DNA from 3 places in the Kribbella sp. NPDC005582 genome. Region 2 is predicted to be linked to each of the others. Evidence: riboswitches for the same ligand, from Rfam matches in the RefSeq annotation. Region 2 holds a riboswitch; each other region holds the start of a gene.

Region 1 (3,263 bases), on a different contig from region 2:
GCTGCCGCACCGCGCCGGAGACCGCGGGCTGGCTGATCTGCAGCGTCTCGGCGAGCTCGGCCGCGGTCATCGTCCCGTTCGGGCTGACCAGCATCCGGCCCATCACCCGGGCCGACATCGTCGGTACGCCGCTGCTCGCCATCACACCCGCGAAGCGCTCGACGTACTGACTGATCTCTTCCGTGGTGGGCGCCATGATTGAACCCTACACAAACCGAGCGCCCGCTCCCGGTGACCAGGAACGGGCGCTCGCAGGCGTGATCAGCTGAGCTCGAGGCCCGGGTAGAGCGGGTGCTTATCGAGGATCTCGGCCGAGGCCGCACGGGTCTTGTCGGCGACGCCGTCGGCCAGCACGTACTTCGCCTTCGACGGGGCGCCGGCCGCGGTGGTGGTGGGCGTGGTCGCGGACAGTACGTCGACGATCAGCTCGGCCACCCGGTCGAACTCGTCGGCGCCGAACCCGCGCGTGGTCAGCGCCGGCGTACCGATCCGGACGCCCGATGTGTACCAGGCGCCGTTCGGGTCGCGCGGAACCGCGTTGCGGTTGGTGACGATGCCCGCGTCGAGCAGCGCCGACTCGGCCTGCCGGCCGGTGATCCCGTACGACGAGACGTCGAGCAGAACGAGGTGGTTCTCGGTGCCGTCGGTGACAAGCTTCACGCCGCGCTTCATCAGGCCCTCGGCGAGGGTGACCGCGTTGTCGGCGACAGCCTGCGCGTAGGTCTGGAACGAGGGCTGCCGGGCCTCGGCCAGCGCGACCGCCTTGGCGGCCATCGTCTGGCTGAGCGGGCCGCCCAGCACCATCGGGCAACCGCGGTCGACGGCGTCGGCGTACTCGGGCTGGCACAGCACCATGCCGCCCCGCGGGCCGCGCAGCGACTTGTGGGTGGTGGTCGTGGTGACGTGCGCGTGCGGTACCGGGTCGAAGTCGCCGGTGAAGACCTTGCCCGCGACCAGACCGGCGAAGTGCGCCATGTCGACCATCAGGGTCGCGCCGACCTCGTCGGCGATCTCACGCATCTTGGCGAAGTTCACCTTGCGCGGGTACGCCGAGTAGCCGGCGATCAGGATCAGCGGCTTGAACTCGCGGGCGGCCTCGGCGACCTTGTCGTAGTCGAGCAGGCCGGTCTCGGGGTCGGTGCCGTAGGAGTGCTGGTTGAACATCTTGCCGGAGATGTTCGGCCGGAAGCCGTGCGTCAGGTGACCGCCGGCGTCCAGCGACATGCCGAGCATCTTCTGGTCGCCGAGCGCCTTGCGGAGCTTGTCCCAGTCCTCGTCGGACAGGTCGTTGACGTGCTTCGCGCTCGCCTCGGCCAGCGCCGGGGCCTCGATCCGGTTGGCCAGGATGGCCCAGAAGGCGACCAGGTTCGCGTCGATCCCGGAGTGCGGCTGGACGTAGGCGTGCGGCGCGTTGAACAGGGCCTTGGCGTGGTCGGCCGCGGTCTGCTCGACGGTGTCGACGTTCTGGCAGCCGGCGTAGAAACGGTGCCCGACGGTGCCCTCGGCGTACTTGTCCGAGAGCCAGTTGCCCATCGTGAGCAGGGTCGCCGGGGAGGCGTAGTTCTCGCTCGCGATCAGCTTCAGCGAGGAGCGCTGGTCGGCCAGCTCGGCCTTGATCGCACCGGCGATGGTCGGCTCGACGCTGGCGATCACCTGCAGGGCGTTGTTGTACGCGGCCGACGCCGCGGCGGCGTCGAAGGGTTGAGTCATGATCAAGTCTCCTGCGGTTGCAGTCGGTCGAAGGCACCCAGGCGCACGGTGCCGACGGGTTTCGCTCCCCGGTGGTACTCCACCTTCAGCGCGCCAGTCGCGACAGCGGTCAGCCTATCGTGCGCTCGACGATCTCCCGGAACGGTGTCGTCCGCGGGAGCGTCCCGAACACCCCACCCCAGTCCCCGCCCAGCCGGCTGGCCACAAACGCGTCCGCCACGGCCGGGGTCGAGTGCCGCACCAGCAACGACGCCTGCAAACACAACGCCATCCGCGCCGCGAGCCTCCGCGCCCCTGCTTCGGCGCCTTCGATATCTGCCAACGCCTGCAGTACGTCGTTCACGGCGGCATCCAGCCGGTGGTCCGCCCCCTGCGCCGCGCCGACCTCCAGCAGCCAAGCCTCCAGCGACTCCGGCCTGCGCAGCGCCCGCAGTACGTCGAGCGCGTTCACGTTGCCCGAGCCTTCCCAGATCGAGTTCAGCGGCGACTCCCGGAACAGCAACGGCAACCCCGACTCCTCCACGAACCCGTTCCCGCCGAGACACTCCAACGCCTCGGCGACCATGAACGACGTCCGCTTACACACCCAGAACTTCGCCAACGGAAGCGCAATCCGCCGGAACGCCGCTTCCCGCTCGGCGTTGCCTGCGGTCGAGGCATCGGCGGCGGCTGCTAGGCGCATGGCTAGGGCGGTGGCGGCTTCGCTTTCTATTGCCAGGTCGGCGAGAACGTTGAGCATGGCGGGTTTGTCGGCGAGGAGGCCGCCGAAGGCGGAGCGGTGCTGGGCGTGCCAGGTGGCTTCGACCAGCGCTCGGCGTTGGAGAGCGGCGGAGCCGAGGACACAGTCGAGGCGGGTGGCGGCGACCATCTCGATGATGGTGCGGACGCCGGCGCCCTCGTCGCCGAGGCGGTAGCCGACGGTGCTGTGGAACTCGACCTCGCTGGACGCGTTCGAGCGGTTGCCGAGTTTGTCCTTCAACCGTTGCAACGCGAAGGCGTTCCGGTTGCCATCAGCAAGCACCCGCGGCACCACGAAACAGCTCAACCCGTCCGGCGCTTGCGCGAGCACCAGGAACACATCGACCTGCGGCGCCGAGCAGAACCACTTGTGTCCGTCGAGCAGGTACTCACCGTCCGCACCCACCGGTGTCGCAGTCGTCAGATTGGCCCGCACATCGGAACCACCCTGCTTCTCGGTCATCCCCATCCCGGCCAGCACGCCACGCTTCGCTGCCCCGGGCAACCGCCGTACGTCGTACTCGGTCGAGGCCAGCCGCGGCACCCACTCCGCCGCCAGCCGCTCATCCGCGCGCAGAGCCGGTACGGCGGCGTACGTCATCGAGATCGGGCAGCCGTGCCCGGGCTCGACCTGCGACCAGACGAAGAAGCCGGCCGCGCGGGTGAGGTGCGGCGAAGCCTGGGAACTCGTCCACGGCGCAGCCTGCAGCCCGAAGCCGACCGCCTTCTCCATGAGCCAGTGCCACGACGGGTGGAACTCGACCTCGTCGATCCGGTTCCCGTAGCGGTCGTGGGTGCGCAGGACCGGCGAGTTC
Region 2 (3,263 bases):
CGCCCTCTCCACCGGCAATTCGGTCATGCACATCCCCGATCTGCCGGCAGCGCTGACCACTCTGGCCGGTGCGCTGCGGACTGGCGGCGTACTGGTCTTCGAGTCGCGGAACCCCGAGGCGCGAGCCTGGGAGTCGTGGACGCGCGAGGCGACGTACGGGGAACGGGATACTCCTGTCGGCCACCTCACCGAGTGGCTCGATCTGATCGAGGTCGCCGACGGCCGGGTCGTCTTCGACGCACACAACCTGTACGACGATGGCCGCGACGATGTCTACCGCACCGAGCTGTATTTCCGCTCGGCGACCGAGATCAGCGACGCGTTGGAGGCGGCCGGGTTTGCCGTTCAGGTGCTGGGCGGTTGGCGCGGCGAGGCGTTCACGCCGGAGTCGCGGTTGATGGTGTTTCGCGCCGAGAAGGCTTAGTCCATCTGCTTCGCGAGGGCTTCTGCGAAGCCGCTGACGCCGCCAACGTAGCCCCACGGCACGCTCTCGATCCGGCCCTTGGTCGCGCAGGCGTGCTCCATCGCCTGCGGCTTCGCGCTCGCCCACTTGAGCGCGAATGCCATCGCGCCGTTCGCCGAGACATCGGCGGGATCCGGCGTACGGGCGTCGCTCCACCACTTGTCGCGGGCGGCCATCAGCTCGGGCCGGCGGCCGGTCACCTCGCGCGCGTACCGCCGCATGCGCTGCACGCGCGGCGGGTCCTTGTCGGAGGCGACCTCGAGCCAGACCTCGTTGAAAACATGGGCCGCAATGCTGCAGAGCACGCTGCCGGGCCGCGCCCGCGCCACCACCGCGTCGCCGAAATCGACCAGCTCGGCGAGCTCCAGACCGGACCACTTCTTCGCCAGCACCTGAACCCGGCCGGTGTGCGCCGCATAGCTGCCCGGGTGGCGGACCAGCGCGGCATGGAAGATCTCGGCCTTGTCCTCGAGCTCCGCCTGCAGTCCCAGGGCCGCCCACTGCAGCACCTCCCACGGCACCGCGTCGTCCGCGGCCGCGATGATCGCGCCCTGCAGCACCTCGGCCGCCGTACGGAGAATGTCGTGGAACATCGCGAGCCGCTGCTCCGACACGTCCTGCGCCAGCTGCCCGGTCCGCACCGCCCACGCCTCGAAGACCAGCGTCTGCCCGAACCACAACAGCAGATCGGGATCCTTCGGATAAGCCTCCAGCCGCAGCTCCAGCTGCTCGCTCCGCCCGATCGCCGCCTTCGCCAAGCCGGTCGCCCGGATCGACCGCAGGTTCGTGTTGGCCGGCGTCACCTTGAGCAGCGCCAGCCCGGTCGACAACTCGCCCTGCCGGACCGCCGCGTACGCCGCGTCGAGGTCGTCGTCGAGCCAGGCCTGGTCGAGCCTGAGGCCGGACGCGTCCGCCACCTTGCGCGTGAAGAACCCCATTCGCGGATCGTAGGACTCCGGGGAGGGCTGTGGTTCGAAATTGCACTTTCCTGCAATAGGCTTTGGTTACCGCGACTGGCGAGGGTGGGTTACCACCGGGGAGCGGACAGCTACGTGGCGTCGTCCGCCTGGGCGCCTCCTTTTCGGGAGGTGTGCTCATGCGCTACGGAATGAATCCTCACCAGGCCGCTTCGACGACGGCTGTTGGTTCAAAGGCACCGTTCACGGTGGTGGCCGGGAGTCCGTCGTACATCAATGTGCTGGACGCGCTGACCGGGTGGCAGCTCGTGCGGGAGGCAGCTGGTGCTTTCGGCGTGCCTGCGGCGGCGTCGTACAAGCACGTCTCGCCGGCCGGCGCTGCACTCGGTATGTCGGTCGCCAACGCGTACCGGCGGGCACGGGATGCCGACCCCAAGTCGTCGTACGGCGATTTCGTGGCGGTCTCGCATCCGGTGGACTTGGAGCTGGCTGGTGTCCTGCGTGGTGTGGTGAGCGACGGCATCATCGCGCCGGGCTACGCACCTGGTGTGGTCGAGGTGCTCGCGGCCAAGAAGCGTGGGACGTATCTGGTGCTGGAGGCGGATCCTGCGTTCGAGCCGCCGTCTTCGGAAGTGCGTGAGCTGTACGGTCTCCGCCTTGAGCAGTCGCGCGACGACCTACCGCTCACGCGCGACCTGCTGTCCGTCGATGTGAACGACGCCGCCGCTCGCGACCTGTTGCTCGGCCTGATCGTCGTCCGCTACACGCAGTCCAACACCGTGGCTCTCCTGAAGGACGGCATGGCCATCGGCATCGGCGCCGGTCAACAGTCCCGCGTCGACTGCACCCGCCTGGCCGGCCTCAAAGCGGCCGACTGGCAGTCCCGCCAGTCCGCCGAGCCGCTCACCGGCGTGTGCATGGTCTCCGACGGTGCCCTCCCCTTCCCCGACAACGTAGAAGTCGCGGCCGGGTTCGGCGTCACCCACATCGCCGAGCCCGCCGGCTCCATCCGCTCCGACCAGGTAGCCGCCGCCTGCGCCGAACACGCCATCAACTGGTCCCCCACCGGCGTCCGCCTCTTCCGCCACTGACGTCTCGTCGGTAACGACACGTAGTACTACCTCCGCGGCCACACGCCCAGGCGTGCACCACCCCACGCCGCCCCACCACTACGTGTCCTTCCCGACGCCTCACCGAAGCCGGAACGTCCCAGCCACCAGCCCGCGCCGCACTGCCTCAGCTGTCCCCGTCACCGACTCGTTGGTGGTGTCGAGAGCGTGGTGCTCCAGCGGCCCCAGGTCGGCGAAGGCACCGTACATGTGACTGATGGCGCCTTCGTCACGGAGCGATTCGGGACCACGGGTTTGAGCGCGAACGATGGTTTCGTCAAGCGCCGGCCGCAGCACGACATACGACAGGACCAGACCGTCGTTCCGCGCGACCGCCCGAAACGGAGGCACGTAATGCGGGCCGACAACACCGTCGACAATCACGTCGTAACCGCCCCGCGCGTACGTTGCCGCCGCGGCTACGTAGGCGTCGACGACCACGTCGTTCTGCGCCGCGGCCTCCGGCAGGTACGGCGGGATGAAGCCCGTGCGGATCGCGGTGAAGAACTGGTCCGTGACGAGATGCACGGCCGGCCGGTCAGCGTCCGACGCGAGCAGCTCGGCAACTGTCGACTTACCGGCCCCCGGCGGACCGGTCAGCACGATCACTTCACCCGTCATCCCGCGAAGCTATCGCGCCGGTGTTAGCCGCCGGCGACGCTGGGGAGGATCAGCAGTTCGGCGCCGTCGGGCAATGGGGTGTCGGGGCCGTCGAGGTCGCGGATGTTGTCGGAGCCGAGGTAGACGTTGACGTGGCGGCGGACTGCTCCTTGC
Region 3 (3,263 bases), on a different contig from region 2:
GCGAGCCGCGCGAACTGACCTCGGACCAGCTCGAGGTCGCCGTACTGGACCGGACGCGTACGCAGGTGCGCAAGTTCAAGCGGATCTCCGAGGAGACGCTGGCCCGGATCCTGTCCGAGTCGCACCCGGCGGCCGATATCGAGGAGGCCACCGCCGAAGCGGCCGAGTCGGAGACCACCTCGGCGGAGACCACCTCGGCGGACACCTCGCCGGCGAGCTCCGGGAGCGACGACGATGCGCCGATCGCTCCGCCGGAGGAGCCCGACGACAGTCGTCCTCTGTGACGGATCGAACCGTCGAAGCAGCCGCCACGTCCGATGTGGCGGCTGCGTCGTCTCGGGCCGCCGACCCGGAGCCCTGGGAGCTGCTGGGGGAGAAGGTCGCCTACCAGCGCTTCCTGACGGTGAAGGTCCGGCAGTACCGGATGCCGGGCGGTCACGAGGTCGAGTGGGACGTCACGGGGCCCGAGTCCGCCGAGGGAGTCGCCCGCGGCATCACCGTCCTCCCGCTGACCCCCGAAGGCCGGATCGTGACGATCCGCATGTTCCGCCCGGGCCCGGACAGCGTGGTCACCAACCTCCCCGGCGGCCTCATCGAGCCCGGCGAAGAACCGGCCGTCGGTGGTGCGCGGGAGCTCGAAGAAGAAACCGGCTACACCTGCGAATCGCTCGAGGTGGTCGGCTGGCTCTGGGCCGGCACCTCGTCCACTTTCCGCAAGTACGTCGCAATCGCCCGCGGCTGCCGTCCGGACGGTGTCCAGCACCTCGACGAGGCCGAGGACTGCGTCCCGGTCGAGCTCACCGTGGACGAGTTCCGCGCCGAGCTCCGTACGCCGGGAGCCATGACCGGCACCGACGCCGCGTACCTGGCGCTGGACCACGCCGGCCTGCTGTAATCGCCCCCCGCACCGGCTCCCGCCTCGCTGCCGCTCGGCCCGCCGGCGCCCCACCCACCCTCGTTCGCGCGCTATCGCGCTTCACTGCCCGCTGCCGCTCGCGGGCTGCCGCCTTCGTGGTGCTGGAGGTTGAGTGGTGGATGTACTCGCCCCCCGCGTCGGCTTCCGCCTCGCTGCCGCTCGGCCCACCGGCGCCCCACCCGCCCCCGCTCACGCGCTACCGCGCTTCCACTGCCCGCTTCCACTGCCCGCTTCCACTGCCCGCTGCCGCGGGTGCCTTCTCGCGCTGCCGCGCTTCGGGTGCTCGCTGCCGCTCGCGGGCTGCCGCGTGGGTGGTGCTGGAGAATGCGGCAGTGCTGCGGGAAGTTGACGATCGCGCCGGAGCCGTTGGTGCATGTGGCGGTGCTGCCGCTTCACGGTAGATCGCTGCCACGGAGCGGCCGCAATCGTCCGCAAAGGCAGGCGTTTCCTCATCCGGGCCGCATCGGTCGTTCGCAATCAGCCGACCCGCGGAACGGCCCGCATCCGGCCTGCGCGGGCTGAGCTCGCGGGTGCTGTATGTCGGGGTGCTGCGCGTCCGTACGGCCGGCAGGAGACCTGGGACGACTCGCCTGCCGGCTGGCCCCAGACCCTCACCATGGAATGGATGAGGCTCCGCGACGAGTACTGATCACCGACCACAAGGTGGTCCAGGACGGCAGCCGTGGCGAGCTGGGCGGCGTCTTCGCGCAGCAGATTCTTGAAGGCGGTCGCCGACTCATAGCGCCGGCGGGCCGAGCGCTAGCGATGCGCGAGCCGACGCCGGGGAGGGAACCACCCCCGCCACTCGGCCTCGTGCACCACGGAGGCGGCAGCCTGCGAGCGGTAGCGAGCAACTTGAAGCGCGGTAGCGCGTGAACGCGGGCGGGTGGGGCGTCGGCGGGCCGAGCGGTAGCGAGGCGGGAGCCGACGCGGGGGGAGAGAACCACACCCACCACCCGGCCCTGCGCACCACGGAGGCGGCAGCCTGCGAGCGGTAGCGAGGCGGGAGCCGACGCGGGGGAAAGGTAAGCTGGCCGCAGGTCCGCGACTGGCGTTGAGGTGGAGTACCACCGGGGAGCGGCCCGCCGGAGATCCGGCTTCGCCGCGCGCCTGGGCACTTGATCCCTCGCCCGAAGGAGTGCGCCCATGACCGCCGACCTGATGATCGGAACCGATCTCGCCGCCGAGATGGTGGCGAACGCCGCCGTCCGCGCCGAGAAGCTGCGGGAGTCGACCGGCGTCCAGCCGTGCCTGGCCACGGTGCTGGTCGGTGACGATCCGGCCTCCGCGACGTACGTGCGGATGAAGCAGAACCGCAGCAAGAAGGCCGGGATCGGCTCGCGCAGTGTCGTGCTGCCGGCCTCGACGACGACCGAGGAGCTGGTGGCCGAGCTGACCAAGCTCTCCACCGATCCCGAGGTGCACGGCATTCTGCTGCAGCATCCGGTGCCGAGCCACATCGACGAGCGCGCGGCGTTCGAGGCGATCGACCCGGCCAAGGACGTCGACGGCGTCACCATGCACGCGTTCGCGGCGATGGCGTTCGGCGAGCCCGGCTTCCGGTCCTGTACGCCGGGCGGGATCATGCGGCTGCTCGAGGCGTACGACGTACCGCTGTCCGGAGCGCACGCGGTCGTGATCGGCCGCAGCCCGATCCTCGGCAAGCCGGCCGGAATGTTGCTGCTGGCATCAGATGCGACCGTGACCTACACGCATTCGCGGACCGTCGGGCTGGCCGACATCGTCCGGACCGCGGACATCGTGGTCGCCGCGGTCGGCAAGGCGAACTTCGTCCGGGGCGACTGGCTGAAGCCGGGAGCTGTGGTGATCGATGCCGGATACAACGAAGGCAACGTCGGTGACGTGCACTTCGAGGAGGCGAGCGAGGTGGCTCGGCTGATCACTCCGGTGCCGGGCGGGGTCGGGCCGATGACGATCGCGCTGCTGCTGGAGCAGACGGTGGATGCGGCCGAGGCTCAATCCGAGACGCCTGTCCAGTCCGTGGCCGGTCTGGCCTAGGCTGTCTACGTCGTGAATGCGGCTTGACGAGGAGGATGACGTGGCGGTGCGGGCGATCCGGGGAGCCACCCAGCTGGACGTGGACGAGCGCGAGCACCTGCTCGAGCGGTCCGCCGAGCTGGTGAAGGCCGTCCTGGAGGCGAACGATCTGGACAGTGCGGATCTGATCAGCATCCTGTTCACCGTCACGCCGGACCTGCACGCCGAGTTCCCCGCCGTGGCCGGCCGCCAGATCGGGCTGACCGACGTACCGCTGATGTGCATGCAGGAGATCGACGTACCGCATGCACTGCCGCGAGTCGTCCGGATGATGGTGCACACCGAGACC

Evidence for each region. Region 2 has a riboswitch for ZMP and ZTP ahead of ABZS29_RS32780 (5-aminoimidazole-4-carboxamide ribonucleotide transformylase). Riboswitches for the same ligand answer to the same signal wherever they lie in the genome.
Region 1: linked by a shared signal. The riboswitch ahead of ABZS29_RS31690 (glycine hydroxymethyltransferase) and the one ahead of ABZS29_RS32780 (5-aminoimidazole-4-carboxamide ribonucleotide transformylase) in region 2 are both predicted to bind ZMP and ZTP.
Region 3: linked by a shared signal. The riboswitch ahead of ABZS29_RS21760 (bifunctional 5,10-methylenetetrahydrofolate dehydrogenase/5,10-methenyltetrahydrofolate cyclohydrolase) and the one ahead of ABZS29_RS32780 (5-aminoimidazole-4-carboxamide ribonucleotide transformylase) in region 2 are both predicted to bind ZMP and ZTP.

What each region holds. Positions count from the first base shown of each region.
Region 1 covers NZ_JBEXCU010000006.1:508,801-512,063, forward strand. Annotated here, with positions in the region: gene ABZS29_RS31685 (MarR family transcriptional regulator) at 1-196, opposite strand, end outside; gene ABZS29_RS31690 (glycine hydroxymethyltransferase) at 262-1,710, opposite strand; ZMP/ZTP riboswitch at 1,739-1,821, opposite strand; gene ABZS29_RS31695 (acyl-CoA dehydrogenase family protein) at 1,820-3,263, opposite strand, start outside.
Region 2 covers NZ_JBEXCU010000007.1:206,175-209,437, forward strand. Annotated here, with positions in the region: gene ABZS29_RS32770 (class I SAM-dependent methyltransferase) at 1-424, shown strand, start outside; gene ABZS29_RS32775 (hypothetical protein) at 421-1,401, opposite strand; ZMP/ZTP riboswitch at 1,463-1,542, shown strand; gene ABZS29_RS32780 (5-aminoimidazole-4-carboxamide ribonucleotide transformylase) at 1,560-2,471, shown strand; gene ABZS29_RS32785 (AAA family ATPase) at 2,571-3,110, opposite strand; gene ABZS29_RS32790 (MoaD/ThiS family protein) at 3,134-3,263, opposite strand, start outside.
Region 3 covers NZ_JBEXCU010000003.1:876,889-880,151, forward strand. Annotated here, with positions in the region: gene prcA (proteasome subunit alpha) at 1-284, shown strand, start outside; gene ABZS29_RS21755 (NUDIX hydrolase) at 281-895, shown strand; ZMP/ZTP riboswitch at 1,951-2,039, shown strand; gene ABZS29_RS21760 (bifunctional 5,10-methylenetetrahydrofolate dehydrogenase/5,10-methenyltetrahydrofolate cyclohydrolase) at 2,063-2,935, shown strand; gene aroH (chorismate mutase) at 2,952-3,263, shown strand, end outside.